Regions from separate parts of the Agarivorans aestuarii genome, predicted to be linked through region 2. Evidence: predicted binding sites of a transcription regulator. Region 2 holds the regulator's gene; the other holds the start of a gene.
The links. The regulator FNR, encoded in region 2, switches genes on or off when oxygen is low (the NO sensors DNR and NnrR bind a similar motif). The targets are predictions, from matches to a motif close to TTGATCTAGATCAA.

Region 1: a site for FNR is predicted at 6,221-6,234, ahead of K5609_RS09165 (TraR/DksA family transcriptional regulator). Genes of this name have one in related genera too.

Annotation. Positions count from the first base shown of each region.
Region 1 covers NZ_AP023033.1:1,963,380-1,975,062, reverse strand. Annotated here, with positions in the region: gene asnB (asparagine synthase B) at 1-862, shown strand, start outside; gene K5609_RS09190 (DUF3010 family protein) at 958-1,380, opposite strand; gene K5609_RS09185 (YbaB/EbfC family nucleoid-associated protein) at 1,473-1,799, opposite strand; gene dnaX (DNA polymerase III subunit gamma/tau) at 1,871-4,177, opposite strand; gene apt (adenine phosphoribosyltransferase) at 4,192-4,737, opposite strand; gene K5609_RS09170 (tRNA-dihydrouridine synthase) at 5,171-6,112, shown strand; gene K5609_RS09165 (TraR/DksA family transcriptional regulator) at 6,293-6,667, shown strand; gene K5609_RS09160 (porin) at 6,728-7,744, opposite strand; gene K5609_RS09155 (porin) at 8,130-9,116, opposite strand; gene dinG (ATP-dependent DNA helicase DinG) at 9,465-11,489, shown strand; gene K5609_RS09145 (TSUP family transporter) at 11,489-11,683, shown strand, end outside.
Region 2 covers NZ_AP023033.1:2,319,026-2,330,708, reverse strand. Annotated here, with positions in the region: gene cobB (Sir2 family NAD+-dependent deacetylase) at 409-1,128, shown strand; gene K5609_RS10870 (glucosaminidase domain-containing protein) at 1,125-1,883, shown strand; gene ttcA (tRNA 2-thiocytidine(32) synthetase TtcA) at 1,880-2,776, opposite strand; gene uspE (universal stress protein UspE) at 2,857-3,789, opposite strand; gene fnr (fumarate/nitrate reduction transcriptional regulator Fnr) at 3,926-4,669, opposite strand; gene K5609_RS10850 (sulfite exporter TauE/SafE family protein) at 4,738-5,409, opposite strand; gene ccoS (cbb3-type cytochrome oxidase assembly protein CcoS) at 5,387-5,560, opposite strand; gene K5609_RS10840 (heavy metal translocating P-type ATPase) at 5,557-7,944, opposite strand; gene K5609_RS10835 (FixH family protein) at 7,934-8,473, opposite strand; gene ccoP (cytochrome-c oxidase, cbb3-type subunit III) at 8,501-9,469, opposite strand; gene K5609_RS10825 (cbb3-type cytochrome oxidase subunit 3) at 9,466-9,648, opposite strand; gene ccoO (cytochrome-c oxidase, cbb3-type subunit II) at 9,659-10,261, opposite strand; gene ccoN (cytochrome-c oxidase, cbb3-type subunit I) at 10,263-11,683, opposite strand, start outside.

The DNA.
Region 1 (11,683 bases), 360 kb from region 2:
GCACTCATTTGCAGTTGGCCTTGTGGGCTCGCCAGACTTAATTGCTGCGAAAAAAGTAGCCGACCATTTAGGTACGGTTCACCACGAGATTCACTTTACGGTTCAAGAAGGTATTGACGCAATTAAAGACGTTATTTACCACCTTGAGACCTACGACGTAACCACGATTCGTGCGTCTACTCCTATGTACTTAATGGCCCGTAAGATTAAAGCGATGGGCATTAAAATGGTACTTTCTGGAGAAGGTGCTGACGAAATATTCGGTGGTTACTTGTACTTCCACAAAGCACCAAACGCCCAAGAGTTCCACGAAGAAACTCTTCGTAAGCTTGAGAAACTGCACATGTTCGATTGTAACCGTGCTAACAAATCTCTTGCAGCTTGGGGCATTGAAGGCCGTGTACCATTCTTAGATAAAGAGTTCATGGATGTTGCAATGCGCATCAACCCAGAAGCTAAGATGTGTGCTGGCGAGAAAATCGAGAAGCACATTGTACGTGAAGCTTTCGAAGGTTACTTACCTGCTGAAGTGGCTTGGCGTCAAAAAGAGCAATTCTCTGATGGTGTTGGTTACTCGTGGATTGACAGCCTAAAAGAATTGGTTGAATTAGAAGTGTCTGACCAAGAATTGTCGAATGCCGCCTTCCGCTTCCCAATTAACACGCCAGATACCAAAGAAGCTTACTTCTACCGCGGTATGTTTGAAGAGCATTTTCCACAGGATTCTGCAGCAGAGTGTGTACCTCACGGTAAATCTGTAGCATGTTCAACGCCTGAAGCAATTGCTTGGGATGAGAGCTTTGCAAACAACGCTGATCCTTCTGGTCGCGCAGTACTCTCTGTACACAACGAAGCTTACTAGACTTAAGCCTTAAGCTTTAAACAAAAAAACCGATGCCAAAGCATCGGTTTTTTATTAGCTGTAATTCACTCCAGCCCTTAAACAGAGCTTTAAGTTCAAGCCACGCAGGCTACATATGCAGTAGTAAATGATGCTTCTTGAAAGGCTTTAAGGCCCGTTGCAGCAAACTCTACTGGCATTGGATTATCTTTAAGTACTTGCTTAGATTTAGTGGCTGATACTAACTCTACATTTAGCTCACCAATTAGCTCGATAGCCGCTTCTAACTTAAAGCCTACCGCACCGCCGGCAAATTTACCCTTCATTGGACGCTGCTTAATCGCTACCTTTTCAACCTTGTAATCACTCATCAGCTTAGTAAAGGCAAACTGGAAATCACGTAAATGCTGAGTACTATTAATATCGCTTAAAGTAAGGCGGCGCACACGACAATCTGGAATTTGAAACAATCCATCTTCCAGCGTTAGCAAGCTAACAATAACTTCATTACTTTTTATTTCTACACCGCATACTTTCATCTTGCTACCTTTTTAATCTAAGTTCGTGCAAGCTAAGTGTTGCACAAAAAAGGCCGCAATGCGGCCTAATTAATTTGCTGCTCTAAGCTAGCTTAGAATGGCATTTTCATACCTGGAGGCATTTGCATTCCGCCAGTTACATCAGCCATTTTTTCTTTACTAGTTTCTTCTACACGACGTACAGCGTCATTAACCGCTGCAGCCAGTAGATCTTCAATCATGTCTTTGTCGTCGTCCATTAAGCTTTCATCTAGCTCAACACGACGAACGTTGTGGTTACCAAGCATAACAACTTTCACCAAGCCTGCGCCTGACTCACCAGTAACTTCCATTTTGGCGATTTCTTCTTGAGCGCGCTGCATTTTATCTTGCATTTGCTGCGCTTGCTTCATTAGGTTACCCATTCCGCCTTTAAACATAACTATTCTCTTCTCTTCTATTAGTTATAACTGCGACATTACATCTAGATTAATGTCGAAAATCAAGTTGTTCAGTGGTATTTCACACTGTCGTTATCTAATTCTGCACCAAAGCGTTGCTGTAATACTTGGATATTAGGATCACCCAATAACCTATCAATGGCTGCATTGGTATTTTTTTGATGAAGTAACTGTGCCAACTCTAAAGGTGTTTTGCCATTTGGGCTTTCACCAACATTAATTTCTAGCTCTATACCCTGTTGCAAACATGCGTTCAATTGCTGATTTAGCTCTGCTACCGAGCTGGGCTTAGGCAAATGAGATAACTGAGGCTTTAGCAGCAACGTTACGGTACTGCCATCCAATTTATAGAGGGAGTTAATCGCAATTTGTCGAGCGATAGGTCCAAGTTCCATAAACTTAACCATCTCAGACCAACGTTCGTCATTATCACTGGTGCTAGCGCTAAACTTGACTGACTCTTCAACAACCACCACTTGAGTGGCTTGCTGATTATTGTCTGCTTGGTTGTTTTCAGCCTCACTATTGATCGGCTCTCTCGGCGCTTGTTGAGCTAGATTTGGCGTTTTAGTGCTGGAGGCGCCCGCCTCTTTAGACTTTTTTTCGGACTTTCCTCGCCCACGTAGCTGGCTTCTTAACTGCAATAAAGATGCTGTTTCTTCTTTAGCCGGTGCTTGAGGTACATCTAATGGAGCAGACTTAGGCAATGCAGCCGGTAAGTCCTGAACTTGATATTCGGCAGCGTAATTAGGCTCTTCATATTCTGCGTCAGCATTCATCTCAGCAAACTGAGCATAATAACTATCATCAACCGTTGCTTGATCTGCACTAACAGCGGCTTGCTTGGTGTTGGCCTGAGGAGCAGCTTGAGTTGATGAAGGTGGTGTTTGGGAAGGCGCCGGATGGCTTGCCACTGGTGGCCTATTCCCTATACCCGCTTCTGCTGCTGGCTCTACAGGGCTGACAGCATCCTGTGGTGATGCAACTTGTTCAACTTGCTGTTGCTGTTGCTGTTGCTGTTGCTGTTGCTCAGAATTATCACCACGCAACTGATTTTTTAGCTTAGCAATGCTCTGCTCTCGCTGCACTACCCGCTCGTCTTTATCAACGGGAGTAGGTGCCTTATTCCTAGCATGTGAAACCGCAGGAGTTGTAGGCATTTCATAGCCTTGCTGGGTGGCTTGCTCAATAATCTCTTGCTGTTCTTTAACTAAACTCTTATCAGCTAAATCTGAAGTGTTTGGGCCACTTTCGCTAGTAGTCGTTGGCGTCGAGACCTCGGCCTGCTCAGCAGGCTGGAAAGCCAACATTCGCAACACGGTCATTTCAAAGCCGCTACGCGGACTCGGCGCGTAAGCAAAATCTCGCTTACCAGTGATAGCTATTTGATACAGAAGTTGGACTAACTGAGCATCTACCTGCTCTGCAAGCATTTGAATTGTTTCATCATGCTGACTTGCTGGTAGCACCTGCGCCATCGCTACTTTATGAATAATCTCAGCTAATTGTTGATGCAAGTGCTCGTAATCAGGCGACATACTCGCTAACTCTGAGATTTTGCTGAATACCGATTCTGTTTGTCCGGCAACGACATGACAAAGAAGCTGACGTAACTGATGAGGATCTAACACTCCCAACATATTAAGTACTTGCTGGTAGGCTAGCTCTTTGTTAGACAAGGCTAACGCTTGATCAGTTAAGCTCAAGGCATCTCGCATACTGCCATCGGCGGCATGCGCTAACGCGGTAAGTGCTGCTGGCTGATATTGGCGCTGTTCAGCATCCAAAATATGCGCAAGTTGCTGAGAAATTTGCTCTTCGCTTAGCGCTTTTAACTGAAATTGCAAGCAGCGAGATAATACCGTTACTGGCAACTTTTGCGGATCGGTGGTTGCCAGCAAAAACTTAACGTGCTCTGGTGGCTCTTCTAAGGTTTTTAACAGCGCATTAAAGCTATGGCGAGACAACATATGTACTTCGTCAATCAAGTACACCTTATAGCGCCCTTTGGCTGGGCTATATTGTACGTTGTCTAGCAGATCACGAGTATCTTCTACTTTGGTGCGTGAGGCGGCATCAATTTCCAACAAGTCAACAAAGTTACCTTGGTCAACCTCCACACAATTACTGCACTTACCACAAGGATTAGAAGAGACTCCAAGCTCACAATTGAGGCTTTTAGCAAACAAGCGCGCAATGGTAGTTTTACCGACACCACGAGTGCCACTAAACAAGTAGGCGTGGTGCAGGCGCTGCTGATCCAAAGAGTTTATCAAGCCTGCTAATACATGTTGCTGGGCAACCACTTGCTGGAATGTTTTTGGCCGCCATTTTCTCGCTAGGGCTTGATAATTCATTAAATGCTGTTGTCCTATTCGCCTTCGAACTCAACTAGATAAGTTGATTCTACTCCGAGTGTCGTTAATTTCTGTGCGCCAGGTAAGTCTACCAAATTAATAACAAAGGCCGCATAGTTGATTTCTCCACCGAGTTGGCGAATCAACTTAACCGACGCTTCAGCAGTTCCGCCAGTTGCAATTAAATCATCAACCAACAGTACTTTGTCACCAGGTTGAATAGCGTCGGTATGGATCTCTAAGGTATCCATTCCATATTCAAGTTCGTAGCTTTCGCCAATGACTTCACGAGGCAACTTGCCAGGTTTACGAACTGGAATAAAGCCAACCCCTAAAGCCAGCGCTAACGGCGCTCCAAAAATGAACCCTCTCGCTTCTGTGCCAACAATTTTAGTGATGCCGAGATTTTCAAAACGCTGTTGCCACTCATGAATAACCAAGGCAAAAGCCTTAGGATCTTCAATTAAACTGGTAACATCCCTAAACAATATCCCCTCTTTTGGGTAATTAGGGATAGTTTTAATTGCGTTCTTTATATACTCAAGATTAGCGCTGCTCATACCGGCTTCCATTTTCCAAAAAAAACGCCCAAACAGGATGGGCGTATTTACAATCTTTAATTATCTCAGTTTATGGCAATAAAGCAACGCAGTGCTAAGCTAGATAATAGCTAAAAACTAAGCAAACATTTTTAGTAGAGACAAGCTCAAAGGTAAGGTTGGCAACAGCAAAGCTACTACAAAACCTAGGAAATAGAATACGTTATAATCTTCTTTAAACTGCTGGTCCATCTAAACTTCACCTTTAAACTAAATTCAATCAACATTGATCTAAATCAATTATACGTGAGCATCATCTCTACAAACACCCAGCAAAAACATGGAAATAAACTGAGCAACTAACATATCTAGGAAGATAGTTTACCTTGCTAATTTGCTAGCGGGAGACGCCGCAAACCGTTAGAATGGCCGCTTTTTCAAACCAAGGTTTACTATGCGCGTAGTTTTAGCCCCAATGGAAGGTGTCGCAGATGCTTCCATGCGCCAGCTTTTGTCTAGTTGTGGTGGCTACGACTGGTGCGTAACAGAGTTCATTCGTGTTACTGACGTAGCCCTGCCCGACAAAGTATTCTACAAGTACTGCCCGGAACTACAGGAGCAAGGTTTAATAGCAGGCCACACCCCGGTTAGAGTACAGCTGTTAGGCCAGCATCCTAGTCCCATGGCAGAAAATGCGGTAAGAGCTATCGAACTTGGCTCTCATGGTTTAGATCTAAACTTTGGCTGCCCCAGCAATACTGTTACTGGAAGCTGCGGTGGTGCCTCTATGTTAAAAGCCCCTCAGTCGATTTATGATGTTGTAAGTGAAGTAAGAAAAGCCGTACCCAAGCAGCATATTGTATCTGCCAAAATTCGCTTAGGTTGGGAAAACAAAGATGACTGTTTTGATATTGTACAAGCTGTGCAAGAAGCAGGCGCCAATGAGCTAACCATTCATGCTAGGACCAAGCTCGACGGTTACAAAGCGCCAGCGCATTGGCACTATATAAAGCAAGTTAAACAGCAGTTCTCTATTCCTATTATTGCTAATGGAGAAGTTTGGAACCGAGAAAACTACTTACAGTGCAAAGAAGCCAGCGATTGTGAAGATGTAATGATTGGCCGCGGCGCACTTACTATTCCGAACCTTGCTAAAGTAGTACGAGGTGACGAAGAACCATTGCCTTGGTCAGCAGTGATTGAGCTACTCATCCGCTATTCTCAACACGAAATCACCAGTGAAAAAGCCAAGTACTACCAAAGCCGGGTGAAACAGTGGTTAAGATATCTTTCTGGCTACTACACCGAAGCCGACGATCTATTTCGCAACATCAGAGTATTAAAAGATACCAATTCTATTGTTAAGCAAATCCGCTTACAGCAATGCAAAGATTGACCTTTCCTTAAGCTTGGCTTTACGTTTCTTCGCACTATTTGCTCATATTCTGTATTAGATCAACAAAACCCTAATAAAAGTAGTTATATAGCTTTTTAGTGTTTCGTTTTGATTCACATCATATCTCGGGGTTAGACCCGGTGTTTATACTGCTAGCTCATTTAATAATTGGGCTTAAACGTGGAATTTAGAGATTATCAGTTGCGACTCACGCAACAATTAGAGCAGTTAAAGTCTGAAATAATCTCAATTTTAACTGCCTCAGAAAAAACCAGTTTAAAACTAACAGCTGACAAATTGCAGTCTTTAACTAACGAAGAACTTATTGACCAGGCCCTGAAATTGCAGCTCTCAGAGCTAACGACTCAGTTAAAACAATTACAAAGGGTTGACGCAGCACTTTGCCAAATAGACTTAGGTTTATATGGTTTGTGTAGCGACTGTGAAGAAGAGATTGAAATTAGCCGTTTAGAGAACGACCCAAGCACTCAACGCTGTCAACGCTGTAGTGACAAACACCGTATGTTTAAGCGGCGCGAAAGTTTCGCACTTTAACCAGTAAATACAAAAAGGCCACCCTTAGGTGGCCTTTTTACTTCCATCTTCTTAGAAGAATTAGAAGTTGTAACGTACACCCACAGCTAAGCGGTTGTCGTCTTCTTTAGCACCAGATACAGACTTAGTAGTCTCGTCTTGGTACTCGGTGTACAAAAGAACGTTGTTCCAATCGTACATTGCACCAACTAAAGCAGTTTTTAGGTCAGCAGAAGAGTTTTTGTCTTCTTGAACGTTCCAACCAGTGTAAAGCTGTAGACCCATGTCTAGCGTGTAAGCGAATACACCTTCGTGGCCGATAGCTTTGTCTGAAACAGTGTCTTTAGCGAAAGAAACGTGATTTTTGAATTCACCGTAAGAAACAGCAGCGTAGATAGGACCTTGGTTGTAACTAGCAGCTAAAGCGGTTAATTTGTTGTCACCAGTATCTAAAGTTGCTTTAGCAGATTCGGTACGGTTCATTTGGTGGTAAGTTGCACCAATGTTTAGGCCAAAATCAAAGTCGTAAGAAATAGCACCAGAGTAGCTGTCTTTGCGATCTTCAGTTTCGTCAGCGAACTGGTATTGACCGCTTAAATTAACACCGCCAAAGCTACCGTTGTATTGTAGTGCATCGTTAGCTCGAGCAGTACCTACTTTGTCACCGTTGTCGTAAATACCCATTGCGGTACCGCCGTAAACCCAAAATACATCGGTTACGCCAGTAACAGTGTAGTAAGTAGACCATTGCTTACCGTAAGAAACAGAACCGTAGTCTGCGTGGTCAACAGCAATGAAACCTAAACGGTTGAAGAAAGGAGAGTCGCTGTTACCACTTGGGTTGTCTAAACCGTATTCCATAGTAGCGCGAGCTGTAACGTTATCGCTCATTTTACGAGAGAAGTTTAGATTAATGCGTGAAGAGTTGTTTTCTGAACGAAGATCGCGCTCACCATCGTTGTTAGCAGACTCAACCATAAGGTTAAGGCGACCACCGATTGAAAATGCGTTTTCACCGTCGTTGTAAATTTCTTGAGCGTTAGTTGCACCAGTTGCAAATAATGCTGGGATTGCGATTGCTAGAATAGTCTTTTTCAATGTTCCACTGCCTATTTTGAGATTGATAATTTATCTCTTCCATGACCCATTCTTACATCCTTGGAATGGTTTCCCTGAGCAGTGAAGTCCTTCTCACGGCGGACATATTTGCTGATAATGAGAATGAAATCAACATTTTTTTGAAGTTTTTATGAACTTTTCTAGTTTTTTAAAACCACAATAGGCATCCTGGCGAAATAATCATCTAAATAATGTCTATTTTTTAACAAAATATTAAGTAACTTGAAGATTTAAAAAGGTTTTTAGAGAGGGGCTGCAGGCAAGACTAGAAGTTATTTGGTGTGGGGTAAAACTAAAAAAGCTCACCGAAGTGAGCTTTTTGTTTGGATACAACGCTTAATTAGCGTTCATCGCAACAATAAACTTAGAAGTTGTATTGTACTGCGATAGTCCACTCGTTGTCAGCGCCTTCAAGGCCATTGTTCAAGTACTCAGCCCATGCTTTCATGTTGCTGTTGAACTTGTATGCTGCACCAAGTTTGAATGCTTTAGCAGTATCGCCTTGGTCGCTAATTGAACCTTCAGCTTTTTGAGCAGCGTAACCGGTGTAAAGAGAAACAGCGTTGATGTCGTAAGAAGCTACTAGGTCGTAACCTTTAAGCTCTGCGTCACCCATCTCAGTACCTACATAAGCAGCGCCTAAGTATAGGTCTTCCCAAGAGTAAGTAGCAGATAGAGCCATGTTTTTCTTATCTTCGCCAGCAGCGAATTTTTCTACGTGGTAACCACCGTATAGACCAAGACCGAAGTCAAAGTTATAACCTAAAGTACCAGCGTAACCAGAATCAAGTTTCTCGTTAGTAGGTACAGAAGGTACACCTGAGTTAGGGTTACCTAGGTCAATTTTGAAGTTCTCATCGCGGAACTGGTAAGAAGCACCTACGTAGAACCCGCCAAACTCACCGTTGTATACGATTTGACCTTCTTGACGACCGTCTTCAATTAGGTTGAATGCTTCGTAACCGTAAGTGTTGAAGATATCGGTAGCGGCAACAGCTTGGTAGAAAGCAGTATCAGTTTGACCAAATACTACAGTACCAGCGTCATCAAATTCGAAACCAGCGTAAACGTGACGAGCAGAAAGCTGCTTAGCGTCTGAAGTGCTGTTTTCAGCACGGATTTGCCACTCACCACGAGCTAGACCAGATACGCCTGGAGCAATTTCAGATTTAGCTTTAAAACCGAAACGAGCAGAACCAACACCATCAGTGTCGTTACCATCGTTAGCGATATCGAATTGCATACGACCATATAGGTCAGCAGATACGCCGTCAGCGTCATATACAGTTGCAGCTTGTGCAGATGCTGCGAATAATGCTGGTATTGCTACCGCTAGAATTGTCTTTTTCATTTTTCCTGTGCCTTCTTAGCAATTAAACACTTGTTCCTTAAATTCCCTGTGCGACAGTGATTTCTCACTGTCTGGTCAATACATTATCAAGCTGAAAAATTTTTGCAATAAAAAATTGAACTTTTATAAAATCACGTAAAACCTTGTATCTACGTGCTTTTGGAGTGGTCAATCTACAATCAGGCACAATAAAAGAATGTATTAGAGATAAAAACGTGATCTAGCTCCAACAGTATTTAAGCTAAGAATTTGATTTTTTTGCAGTGTTTTATGTTGCCTCACTTACCTATAATATATATGAGAAGCACAAGCGCTTATTTATAAGTTGTTAACAACATTGAGGAATTCATGTTAACAGAAAAGAACAAACAACGAATTCGCCATTGGTATAATACTCTTCAGGAGCAAAACCCAAAATTTGTTAAGAGGGCTGCACAAAGTTCTCTTATTGCACAAATAGCCAAAACAATTGCTGGGGACATTAATCGTAAACAGCGGGTACTTTTAGCAGAAGCAGGCACCGGAACCGGCAAATCATTAGCTTATTTATTGGCCTCTATACCTTTAGCGAAAGCGCTAAATAAAAAAGTGGTGGTTTCCACCGCAACCGTTGCTCTGCAGCAACAACTAGTAGAAAGCGATTTACCCACTGTGCATAGAGCGGCACATGGCGAGTTTGAATTTGCCTTAGCGAAAGGCAGGCAGCGTTATTGTTGTGCACATAAACTGGTTGCGGCTACAAGCACCGATTTAGGCCTCCCCCCTAAACAATTAGATCTCACCAAAAGAATGGCGATTGCTTTGCAGCAAGGTAAATGGGATGGCGACAGAGATAGCTGGCCGGGGCAAGTACCTTGGCAAATTTGGCAACATGTGGTGGTTGATACACTAAGTTGCTCGGTTCAATCGGCTAGGCATAGAACTTGTCCTTTTCATAAAGCACGCAAAGGTTTAAAGAAAGCTGATGTTATTGTGGCAAACCACAGTTTGTTGCTCGCCGATCTTCATGCCGGCAGTGGTCATATTCTGCCGGCATCTGAGGATTGCATCTATATATTGGACGAAGCTCATCAGTTTCCAGAGATAGCAAGAGAAGCTAGTGCTAAGCAACTAATGCTAAATCACGCATTGAAGGAGCTAGAGAACCTAAAGCTGTTCGACAAAGAATTAGCGAACATACTAAACCCAAATGCCATTGCAGGAAGCAGCCTAAAACTAAAGGAAGCTTGCGCAGAACTAAACCGCTGCTTTAACAAACTTAAGGATGTTGCCAATGCGAATAAAGAATCATTTGATAACAGTCAGCATTGGCGCTTCGCACTAGGAAAAACTCCCTCAGCAATTATTAACCTAGCCAGTAACTACCATAAAGAAGCCAATAAGCTCAGTAATAGTTTGCAACATTACTCTGGGGTTATCCAAGAGAACGTTGCCAACAATCAAATGAAGTCTGCCCAGGCAGAAGCTTTACTGAGTAGATTAAGCATCATGCAAAGTTTAGCTGAGTCTTGGTTGGAGGTGTTGTTTAGTTATGCGAACGAAAACAACCAAAAAAACTATGCCTTTTGGTTTACTCGTAAAGATAAAGAAATACAGCTTTGTAGTTCACCAATAGAAATTGGTGGTTTACTGCAACAGCTGCTGTGGCAAGACGCTTTTTCGGTCATAGCCGTATCAGCAACACTTAGTGCTCTAGGTAACTTCTCATACTATTTAAATCAAGTTGGTTTGGCTAAACTGGCCAAGGAACAATTAGTCAAACTGCCCTCTCCTTTTAACTACCAACAGGTTATTTTAGAGGTTCCGAATAATATCGCTGAGCCTGATCATCCTGAGTTTGCCAATAATGTTGCTCAAAAGATCATCGAAGCTCAGCACAATCAAGGCGGGGTTTTGGTGCTATGTAATTCCTATCGTTTGGTGGACAAAGTCGCTGAACAGCTAGAAGGCAAAAAAATTAACAACCTCTGGATCCAAGGCCAACTCACTAATCAGCAAATCTTAGCCAAACATAGACAAAGCCGCCAACAAAACCAAACCAGTACTATTCTAGCCACTATTGGATTTAGTGAAGGCATTGACCTACCCGGTGACTTATTAACTGACCTTATTGTAGCTCGCCTGCCCTTTGCCGTGCCTACCGAGCCGGTAATGGCCAGCCATGCTGAACTATTAGAAAGCCGCAACCAAAATCCGTTCATGTTACTCACCTTGCCCAGTGCCAGTCGAAAACTGGTACAGAGCTGCGGAAGGTTAATGAGAAAAGAAAGTGATTCAGGTAGAATCGTGCTGCTCGATAGTCGACTCACAACTCGTCGATACGGCAAGCAACTATTAGCTGCATTACCACCTTATAAAAGAAGTGACCATTAATGTTAGAACTGGGACTCGACCCTTCTGTATTAATCCTTATTGTAGGCATTGGCCTAACCGCAGGTTTTATTGATGCGATTGCTGGCGGTGGTGGTCTATTAACCATTCCCGCCTTATTAAGTATTGGCCTACCTCCACATATAGCGTTAGGTACCAACAAACTTGCGGCAAGCTTTGGCTCAAGTACCGCAGCA
Region 2 (11,683 bases):
TCAACATTATTGTAACACCGTAATCGCGGTAGAATGCCGAATAACTGACCACTAGCGCAAAACTATTCAATATATATGAATATAGTATCAAGCCGGTAGACATTCTGGCTTATCAAGTTTTTATTGCGCTAGATCAAGATTAGCACAGCTGATGATAATTCCCTGATTTAGTTACCTTAAAAGTGTTAAAAGCGAGATATGCCGCAAAAGTTTGATTTTGAATGTCACAATGGAAGTAGAAACTAGATATTTTAGTTTATGTCGAAATTCCTACTAGCTAGTATGTTAATACTTAGTTAAAAGGCTGCGTGATGAACACTGTTACAACTTAAGTAGGATGGGGTCTTATGCTGTCTTATTATATATTTATAGTAGCTTGTACCTGAATCAGATGAAAAGAAGATGAATATGAAAAAAAATGTCATTGTTTTAACCGGGGCAGGTGTTTCTGCTGAATCAGGTATTCAAACATTTCGAGATGCAGACGGCTTATGGGAAAAGCATCGAGTAGAAGATGTTGCCACTCCAGAGGCATATCAACGCTCACCAGATTTTGTTGATCAGTTTTATAATCTACGACGTAAGCAGTTACAAGACGGCAATGTTCATCCTAATCCAGCTCACTTTGCCTTAGCAGAACTTGAGAAGCATCAAGACATCGAATTGCTAGTTATTACACAAAACATCGATAATTTACATGAACGAGCAGGCAGTAAGAATGTGTTGCATATGCACGGTGAATTACTAAAAGCACGGTGCCCAATTAGTAATCAGACAACCGTGTGGAAGGAAGACTTAGGTAGTGACGTGTTGTGCACCTGTTGTCAATTTCCGACGCGACTTAGACCTCATGTTGTTTGGTTCGGCGAAATGCCAATTGGTTTAGATAGAATTTATCACCAACTTAATCACTGTGATATATTTATGGCGATCGGTACTTCCGGTCATGTTTTTCCAGCCGGAGGGTTTGTTCACGAAGCTGCGAGCCATGATGCGCGCACTATTGAATTAAACTTAGAGCCATCGGAAATGCAAAGCGAATTTGGCGAACGTTATTACGGCCCCGCCAGCGAATTAGTACCTGAGTTTCTTAGTGAGCTCACTTCAGAACTAAGAGTTAATAATTGAAAAGAATTATTTTAGCGGGATTACTAGCAGCATTTTTGATTGCTTGTGAACAATCCCCAGAGCAGCAAGCACAATCACAAAATTTACCTCCACTGCACGAAATAGAAAATGTTCAACAGAAGAAGCAAACTTTTACCAACTTTCTTACTCCGCTAATAGAAGCAAGCAATAGCAAAATATTACAGCAACGCTCAGAAGTGGAAGCTATAGCCGCAAAGTTAGCTAAGAGCTCAGCCCTCTCAAACAAACAGAAACAAACCTTAAACGAACTTGGTGAACTATATCGAGTAGAGCAATCACTGGATGCGAACACTCAAATACAACAATTGTTAGTTAAAGTTGATTTAATTCCACCAGCATTGGTATTGGCACAGGCGGCGAATGAATCTGCTTGGGGAACCTCGCGATTTGCTCGCGAAGGTAATAATTTATTTGGTCAATGGTGTTATAAAAAAGGCTGTGGTTTGGTTCCGTTAAACCGTAACGATGGTGCTAATCACGAAGTAAGAAGGTTTAATAGTGTGTATGAGTCTGTAAGCGTTTATATGAACAATTTAAACAGTCATCCAGCTTACAAAGGCTTCCAGCAGCAACGTAATCAAGCTCGTGCTAGCGGAGAATTAAATGCGATAGAGCTCGCGACTCAACTGAGTAGTTATTCTGAACGCGGTCAAGCCTACGTTGAAGAGTTACAGCAAATGATGAGGGTTAACCAAAAAATTTGGCCAACCCGCACACCGATTATAGCGGGTTAAAGCTCAACAACTTGCACAATACCAGCCTGGCTTTGTTGGCTTGGCTGGTCTTCTAACTCTGGAGCATCAAAGCCAATGTCACCACCATCAATAACCCCGCTATCACGAGTTATTGATTTAAAGTCGAACTGTTGATGGTCTAGTAAGTGTGAAGGCACAACATTTTGAACAGACCTAAACATTGATTCAATTCGACCAGGAAATCGCTTTTCCCAGTCATTTAGCATTTGTTTAATTGCCTGACGTTGTAGGTTTTCCTGTGAACCACAAAGGTTACAGGGGATGATAGGAAAAGATTTTAGCTCAGCATATTTTTCCATATCGCTTTCTTTGCAATAGGCCATCGGGCGAATAACCACATGCTTACCATCATCGCTAACAAGTTTTGGTGGCATGGTTTTAAGCTTGCCGCCATGGAACATGTTTAAGAATAGCGTTTCTAGAATATCGTCACGGTGATGGCCAAGGGCTATTTTTGTAGCGCCAAGCTCAGTAGCCGTTCGATACAATATTCCACGGCGCAAACGCGAGCATAACGAGCAGGTTGTCTTACCTTCTGGGATCTTATCTTTAACAATCGAGTAAGTATCTTCTTCTACTATTTTGTATTCAATACCTAGGCCGTCAAGGTACTCGGGTAATATGTGCTCTGGGAAGCCCGGTTGTTTTTGGTCTAAATTAACGGCAACAATATCAAAGTGTATCGGGGCATGAGCACGCAAGTTCATTAGTATGTCTAGCATTGCATAACTGTCTTTACCACCAGATAAACAAACCATTACCTTGTCACCATCTTCAATCATATTGTAGTCGGCAATTGCCTGACCAACATGACGACGAAGTCGCTTTTGTAGTTTGTTGTGGTTGTATTGTTGTTTTGCTGTAACTGACATAGTGTGTTCCCAATAAAAAAGCGGGGCTATTATATAACCCCGCTTTGCTTAAGCAATGTTTTACGTTAGTTAAGCACTATCTATTTTTGAAAAGGACTCACAAAGTTTTGCGGTTTAAGCGCCAATAAATCACAGTCTAATTGGTCAATAACATGTTCAGCTGTATTACCAATAAGTGCCGCACTAAAGCCGCTTCTGCCAGAGGTGCCTAATATAACGATTTCAGCATCTATATCGTTTGCCACCTCGGGGATAACGTCATCGGGTAAGCCTTCTTCTAGATGTGTAGTAACCGCTTGTTCAAATTGTTCTTCTACAAACTTATTGAGTGCGGTTTTGTGGAACTCCATGACGTTCTTGTTGTACTTAAGCGGGTCAAAATCTGGTAACTCTATGGCAATATTCACCGGAGCTGCTGGATAGGCAGTAACTACATGTAAATTAGCATCGAGTAACTTGCTTAGATCTTTTGCTTCATTTGCTATTCGTTCATTTAACTTGTGATGCTCTTCGTCTTCGGCACCAGCGTGTATCGCAGCAACGATCTTGCCTTCCGTTGGCCAATCATGCTCTTTTACCATCAATACTGGCGTAGGGCATTTGCGCAAAATGTGCCAATCGTTAGGTGTGAAAATAATAGACTGTAAAGTTGGGTGGGGGTGTGTCGCTTTCACCACTAGGTCGTGACCAAAGTCGAGTACTTCTTCAATGACACTTTCGTATAATCGATTATTCCAAACTACCTTAGTTTCTATTTCTATACCAGCGGTGTTTGTTGCAGCAATTACTTCATTTAACCAAACATTACGCTCCTCTATAACGCCTGAGCGCATTGCTTCACGTTCTTCGCCTGAGAGCATGGAGGTCATTTCGTAAGAAAAGTCATAAATAGTGAGTAGAGCTTTGATTTTTGCCTTGTCTTCTTTTTGTGCAAGAAACACTGCACGAGACAAAGCCGCCTGGGTGTCGTGAAGGGGGTCGATAACCACCAAAATATTACGATACTTAATCATAAAGCAGCTCCTAGAATCGTCTGGAATAGCTACTTAACTTTAGCTCATTTTGTAGGAAATAAATTAGAGATAGTTAACACTGACCTAGATTTTTTTACCATAGATTGATGTAAATCAGGTCAGTGTTATTAGATACTTAGCTTTGTTTGGTACCAGCTAGTTGGCGGAGAGCGTCTCGGTCTGTTATTGAGATATACTTGCCTTTTACTCCAATCATATCTGCTTTTTGGAAACGACCAAGTAAACGGGAGATGGTTTCTACAGTTAGCCCTAAATAGTTGCCGATATCACCACGCGTCATTGTTAAACGAAACTCTCTAGGCGAGAAGCCTCGTTCAGAAAATCGTTGCGATAAACCGTTAAAGGCAGCTAAGCGTTCTTCAGCATTTTTCTTGCTTAGTAACAAAATCATCTCTTGGTCTGCAACAATTTCGTTACTCATTAAGCGCATCATTTGACGGCGTAATTTTGGCATGGTGGCAGACAATTCATCCATGGTATCAAACGGAATTTCACATACCATCGATGTCTCTAGCGCTTGCGCAAAACTAGGGTGTTCTTGGTTATTAATGGCATCGAAACCAACTAAATCTCCAGCTAAATGAAAACCGGTAATTTGTTCATCACCTTGCTCGGTAATGGTATAGGACTTAATTGTGCCAGAGCGGATGGCGTATAAGCTTTTTAACTTATCACCAGCAGCAAATATTTCTTCACCTTTCTGTATAGGCTTTTTACGCTCAATAATACTATCTAAGCGATCTAGCTCTGTCTCGTTAAGAGAGAAAGGGATACATAACTGGGCGATACTGCAATCTTGGCAGTGGATTTCACATCCACCAGTTTGGATTCTTTGACTAGCTTTTGGGTTAATGCTCATACTCAAACTATGCTATAGGAGTTCGAGGCAATTCTACTCTTTATGTAATAAGTTTTCTAGATCTATTGCTACAACAATGTAACAACTTGGTAGATCCCCAGACATAAAACACTCAATCCTGAAAACACTTGTAATATTCGATTTGTCATTAGTTTAGTCAATTGTTGGCCCAGTAATACAGCCAGCAACATCACACTAAATGTACCTAAACCAAAACTAAACATCACGCCTGCTCCGTTTAGCCAATGTGCTTGGCTAGCACTTAATACCAGAGTTGAATATACCAAACCACAAGGTAGCCAACCCCATAACATGCCTAAAGGTAGGCTGGCTACTGGATGTTGTAGTGCTAACATCTTACTTGCCCTAGGTTGTACCTTTGACCATAAACCTTTTCCAAGTTGTTCTAGGGGAGTAAGAATGGACCACCAACGAGTAAGGTGGATGCCCAGTAAGATGAGCATTATTGCAGCAAACCATTGCAAACCAACCAACATATAAACCGAGCGATGAACTTGGCTAATGGCTTGAATAGAGCCGGCAACAATAGCACCGGCAATCGAGTAGCTTAGGATGCGGCCTAGGTTAAAACCGATACTTACTAAAAACTTATTGGAGGAATTGTTTGCGCGAGACCCTAAGATGCAAGCGATGCCGCCACACATTGCTATGCAGTGCGTGGCGCCTAATAAACCAGTGATAAATGCAGCAGCAAAATCAGCTTGGGCGATCATCGTCATGTTTGCTCTTATTTTTATCGTCAAACAGTATGTTGATACCTTGGCGGTCTAAGTCTTCGAATTGTTCGCTTTTAACAGCCCAGAAAAAAATACCAATTCCTACACATACAAAGATGAGGGCGATGGGGATCAAGACAAATATAATACTCATTGCTTGTTTAACCTTAAGGAATTAGTGAGTACCGCCAGGGATGATAACGACATGCCAATAGCGGCCATATAGGGTGTAACTATACCTGCTACTGCCAAGGGCAATATCAGGGCATTATACCCCAAGGCCCACGCGAGGTTTTGCGCAATAATCTTTTTTGTCTTTTTAGCAAGGTCCATTGCAGTAAGTAAGGTAGTAAGTTTGCTGCCGAGCAACACCGCGTCTGCACTAGATTTTGCGATGTCGGTGCCTAAACCCATAGCAACCGACAGCGGTGCAGCAGCCAAAACTGGGCCGTCGTTTACTCCATCGCCAAGCATTAACAGGTGAGGGGACTTTTGCGTTTTAGTTCTAACCACTTCAAGTTTTTGCTGAGGTAAAGCGCCGCTGGAGATGTCGGTGATATGTAACTGTTTTGCAACATATTCCACTTGTGCAGAGTCATCTCCAGTTAACATTGAAAGCGAGATGTCTCGAGTTTTTAAACCTTGAGAAAACCTAACAGCGTCTTTTTTGATGGTATCTGAAAGATAAACTCTGGCAGCTAACTTATCATCGACCATTAATACTAGTTCGAGCATTCCAGCTTTTGGTTCGGCTGGTTGACCACAAAAGGACGCTTTACCTAGTTTGAGCTGTAAGCCTTTTACCTCTCCACTTAAACCTAAGCCAGTATGGTGTTCTATATTTTTTGCCGTGTAGCTCTGGTATTCGCTAAAGGCATTGGCAATTGGATGGGAGCTTTGTGCTTCTAAAGCACCAATCAAGTTAAGCGTTGTCGTCTCATCAACATCATCACGGGTATTAACGTGTTTAATTTGTAGCTTGCCCTCGGTAAGTGTTCCTGTTTTATCAGATACCACTGACGTGACTTTAGCCAGGCTTTCTAATACGTGCCCACGTTTAACCAATAAGCCTGTTTTAGACAATTTATGGGTGGCCGCTGTCAATGCAGCAGGTGTTGCTAACGATAAGGCGCAGGGGCAAGTAGCAACTAAAACAGCAAGGGTAATCCAAAAGGCATCTTCTGGTGAATGAAAATGCCAGTAGGTGTAGGTGAGCGCGGCGATCACCAGCAAACCAAAAACAAAATAGCGGGCTACGCTATCGGCTATTGTTGCTATCTTAGGTTTTTCGCTTTGCGCCTGCTCTTGTAAACGCATGATATTAGCGATAAAGGTATTTTGCGATACCGCTTCTACTTCTAAATGAACAGTTTGTTCATGGTTAATCGTACCGGCAAATACCTTGTCACCGTGCTTTTTAGTAATAGGTAGTGATTCGCCAGTAAGTGAAGACTCATCAAATTCACTTTCTCCAAACACCACTTGTCCATCGGCTGGCACCACCTCGCCAGGCAAAATGACGATGATGTCTGAATGTTTAAGCTGGCTCGCTGCAACCTTTTGTTGTTGACCGGACTCATCAATCCGCATAGCCAACTTAGGCACTAACTTAAGCATATTAGAGCTGGTTTCACTGGCCTTGCGTCTAGCACGCAACTCGAGCAAACGGCCAAGCAATAACAAAAATGTGAACATAGAAACCGATTCAAAATAGACTTCACCAGTGCCGTTTACCGTGGCATACAGTGACGCACTATAAGCGCCTAATAATGCAATGGACACTGGTACATCCATATTGAGAGTTTTCGCTTTGAGGCTTCGGTAAGCACCAAAATAAAAAGGCTGAGCCGAGAATAGCAACACTGGGGTTGCCATGATTAAGCTCACCCAGCGAAAGTAATCTCGATAGATAAGCTCCATGTCATCAAACAGATCACCATATAGCGCAATGGCAAACATCATTACTTGCATGGTGGCTAGTCCGGCTACACCAAGTTTTAGCAAATGGCTACGGTATAACTTGCGATCTATTTCTTCTTGCTTATCAGTTTGAAAGGGAGTGGCGTTATAACCAAGTTTTTGCACACTTTGCAGTAGCTGGCTTAACTTAACGTGCTGGTCATCCCACACAAGCGTCGCACGTTGGGTGGTCGAGTTCACATGAATTTTCTGAACACCGGGAATATGCAATAATTGCTTTTCGATTAACCAAGCGCAAGCAGCACAGGCAATGCCTTCGATTGAGAGTAAAACCTCTTTGCTGTTTTCGTTTTGTGCAACAAACTCTAGCTGAACGCTTTCGTCATCATATTCCAACATTTTAACTAAGGCGTCTGGGACTAAGCCTTGAGCACTTGGTGCCGCAGCTGTCCTATGTTGGTAATAGTCTTCTAAACCACTTTCAATAATTGTTTGCGCAACGGCAGCACAACCTTGGCAGCACATTGCTTGAGAGCTACCGAGAATTGAAACATGTAGATTTACACCTTTGGGAATAACTTCGTTACAGTGAAAACACAGGCCTTGATTACTTGCCATCTATTTCTTCTGCGTTGTAAAGCGGGAGTTGTAATTCTTCCTGTAATCTCCAGGAATCATCCATTGGACTAACACGAATAAACCAGCGGCCAGAGTCATTTAAGTCATCGCCAAAGCGGTAGCGACCGTTACCATCAGCAGTAACGACATAACTGCGGTCATTTTTTGCGAGAGTTTTATGCGCTAATTCAATTTTGAGTGGTTGGTTTTTTAAGGATTCAGGCAAGGACATATCCAATACCAAACCGTTGGTGGCTGGTGAAACAGATGCTTTGATCCCCAATTGAGCCGCTTTTTCAATTAACGACAAGTCAGCGTTAATTGCTTTACCTTTTTTGTAGTAAGACTCAACCACCATGTCGTTGTTAGTTGTAGCAGCAATATAAAAAGTAGTTAGGCTAGCAACTACAGCAGCCGTAGGCAGCGCAATTAAAAACCACGGCCAAAATTGTTTATACCAAGCTTGTTGCATAACAGCATACTTCCATTCACAAGGGGGGCTTAAATATAACAAAAAAAAGCGACGCATAGGCGTCGCTTTTTATAAATTTTAAGTCTATTCGCTCTTAGAAAGCTGATAAACGTAGGCAGAAATAAGCTGGATCTTATCTTCTCCTAGAATATCCTTCCAAGCTGGCATTACACCGTTACGACCGTAGCGTAGGGTTTCTTCAACAGCACGACGTGAACCACCGTATAACCAAATACCATTGGTCAAATTAGGTGCGCCAAGCGTTTGATTACCGGTACCATCAGCGCCGTGACAAGCTGCACATACTGCGAAACGGCCTTTACCATTTGCTGCATCTACATCGTTAACCTTACGGCCAGATAAGCTTAGAACATAGGCGGTAACTTCTTTAATACCATCATCACCTAGTACTGCTTCCCAACCAGGCATTTGACCTTGACGACCATGCATAAGGCTAGCTTTAATCGCTTCGCCGCTTCCGCCATATAACCAATCGCCGTCGGTTAAGTTAGGGAAACCCTTGCCACCACGAGCTGAAGAACCATGACATTGCGAACAGTTTTGTAGATACAAGCGTTGGCCAATTTTAACCGCTGCTGGATCTTCAGAAAGTTCTTCTACGCTTCGGTATTCGCCTGATTCGTTGTACGCAACTTGGCGGAAAACTTCGCCAAATCGTGCATCAGCTTTTTCTAGCTCGCCTTGATATTGGTTAGCGACATTGCCGTCGTAAGCGGCAACGCGCTCTTGACCTTCTGCAATGCTCTTAATGCCCATTTCTGAGCTCTTCCAACCAAGAAAACCTTGCCAGTTCCCTAAGCCAGGATAGGCAGCTAAATAAACCAACGAGAAAACAATGGTGATAATAAACATATAAGACCACCACTTAGGAAGAGGGTTGTTTAACTCCTCAATCCCATCAAACTCGTGGCCCATTGATTCACCTTCTTTTACGCCGGTGTTGTTTTTATTACATGCCCTTAGCAGCAAGAAACATCCTGCGATGCTGCCTAAGGTTATTACAGTAATCCACACGCTCCAAAATGTGCTCATTTTTTCTGTGCTCCTTCAAATTCCTTTGTCGGGCTAGTTTTAGGCTCGTCGGCAAAAACCAAGTTGGCAGCTTCAGTAAAATCCTTTTTGCGTTTCTTGCTGTAGGCCCAGGCAAAAATGCCAATAAATATCGCCATTAAGAATGCAGTATATAGGCCGCTAAATGTACCAAAGTCCATAACTAACTCCTTATTTTAATGCTGTACCCAACACTTGTAAGTAAGCTATCAAAGCTTCCATTTCGGTTTTGCCTTTAACGGCTTCTGCTGCGCCTTCGACGTCAGCGTCGGTATAAGGCACACCAAAATGGTTTTTAAATAGCGCTAGTTTCTTACCAGTTAACGAGCCATCTACTAGGTTTTCCTCTAACCAAGGAAAACCAGGCATGTTTGACTCAGGTACTACATCGCGTGGATTAATAAGGTGTACGCGGTGCCACTCATCAGAATAACGTTGACCAACACGTGCCAGATCAGGTCCAGTTCGCTTAGAACCCCACAAAAATGGGTGTTCCCATACGCTTTCACCCGCTACAGAGTAGTGGCCATAACGTTCAGTTTCAGCACGGAAAGGACGAATCATTTGGCTATGACAGTTACTACAGCCTTCGCGGATATAAATATCGCGACCTTCCATTTCCAAAGCAGTGTAAGGCACTAGGCCGTCTACTGGTTCAGTGGTTTCAGGTTGGAAAATTAGCGGGGTGATTTGCACCAAACCACCAAAACTAATCGCGATAACAATGAATATGGCCAGTAAACCAACATTCTTTTCGATTAACTCGTGTTTCATGTTATGCCTCCTGTCCGTGTTCAATCGCTTCTAAAGAGCCTTTCTCAGCGGTAATTGTTTTATAAGCGTTGTAAGCCATAACAAACATCCCGGTTAAGAAGAACACACCACCGATAAAGCGAACAAAGTAGAATGGGTAAGAAGCCTGCAACGACTCAACAAATGAATATGTTAAGGTGCCATCTTCGTTTACCGCACGCCACATCAAACCTTGCATAACACCGGAGATCCACATTGCTACTATGTAAAGGACTACACCAATAGTGGCTAGCCAGAAGTGGGTGTTAATTAATTTAGTGCTGTACATACGGCCTTGGCCGAACAACACAGGGATTAAGTGATAAACACTACCAATAGATACCATGGCTACCCAACCTAAAGCACCAGAGTGAACGTGACCAACAGTCCAATCGGTGTAGTGAGATAAGGCGTTAACCGTTTTAATTGCCATCATTGGGCCTTCGAAGGTAGACATACCGTAGAAAGACAATGAAACAATTAGGAAACGTAGAATTGGGTCGTAACGAAGTTTATGCCAAGCACCAGACAAGGTCATAATACCGTTAATCATACCGCCCCAAGAAGGAGCAAATAAGATAAGAGACATCACCATACCTAAAGACTGTGCCCAATCAGGCAACGCAGTGTAGTGTAGGTGGTGAGGACCAGCCCAAATGTAAATTGATACTAGCGCCCAGAAGTGAACGATAGATAAACGGTAACTATAAACCGGGCGACCAGCTTGTTTTGGTACGAAGTAGTACATCATACCCAAGAAGCCAGCAGTAAGCAGGAAGCCAACCGCGTTATGGCCGTACCACCACTGCACCATTGCATCAACGGCGCCAGCATAAATAGAGTACGACTTAGTCATAGTTAGCGGAATGGCAGCATTGTTTACAATGTGCAATACAGCAACGGTGATAATAAAGGCACCAAAGAACCAGTTAGCAACATAGATGTGCGAAGTTTTTCTTTTGACCAAGGTGCCAAAGAAGACTATTCCATAAGCCACCCATACAATCGCGATTGCTATGCCAATTGGCCATTCGAGTTCCGCATACTCTTTAGAAGTAGTGAAACCCATAGGCAGTGTTATCGCAGCCGATACGATAATCAAATTCCAACCCCAGAATACGAAGGAGGCGAGTGGGCCACCAAACAATCGGGTTTGACAAGTACGCTGTACCACGTAAAAAGAACAAGCCATTAATGCACTGGTACCAAATGCAAAAATAACGGCGTTTGTGTGAAGGGGACGTAACCGGCTATAAGTTAGCCAAGGAGTATCGAAGTTAAGGGCAGGCCAAATTAATTGCGCCGCAATTAATACACCAACACCCATGCCTACTATACCCCAAACAATGGTCATTACAGTGAACTGGCGAACAACCGTGTAGTTGTAATCAGTCTCTGTGCTAG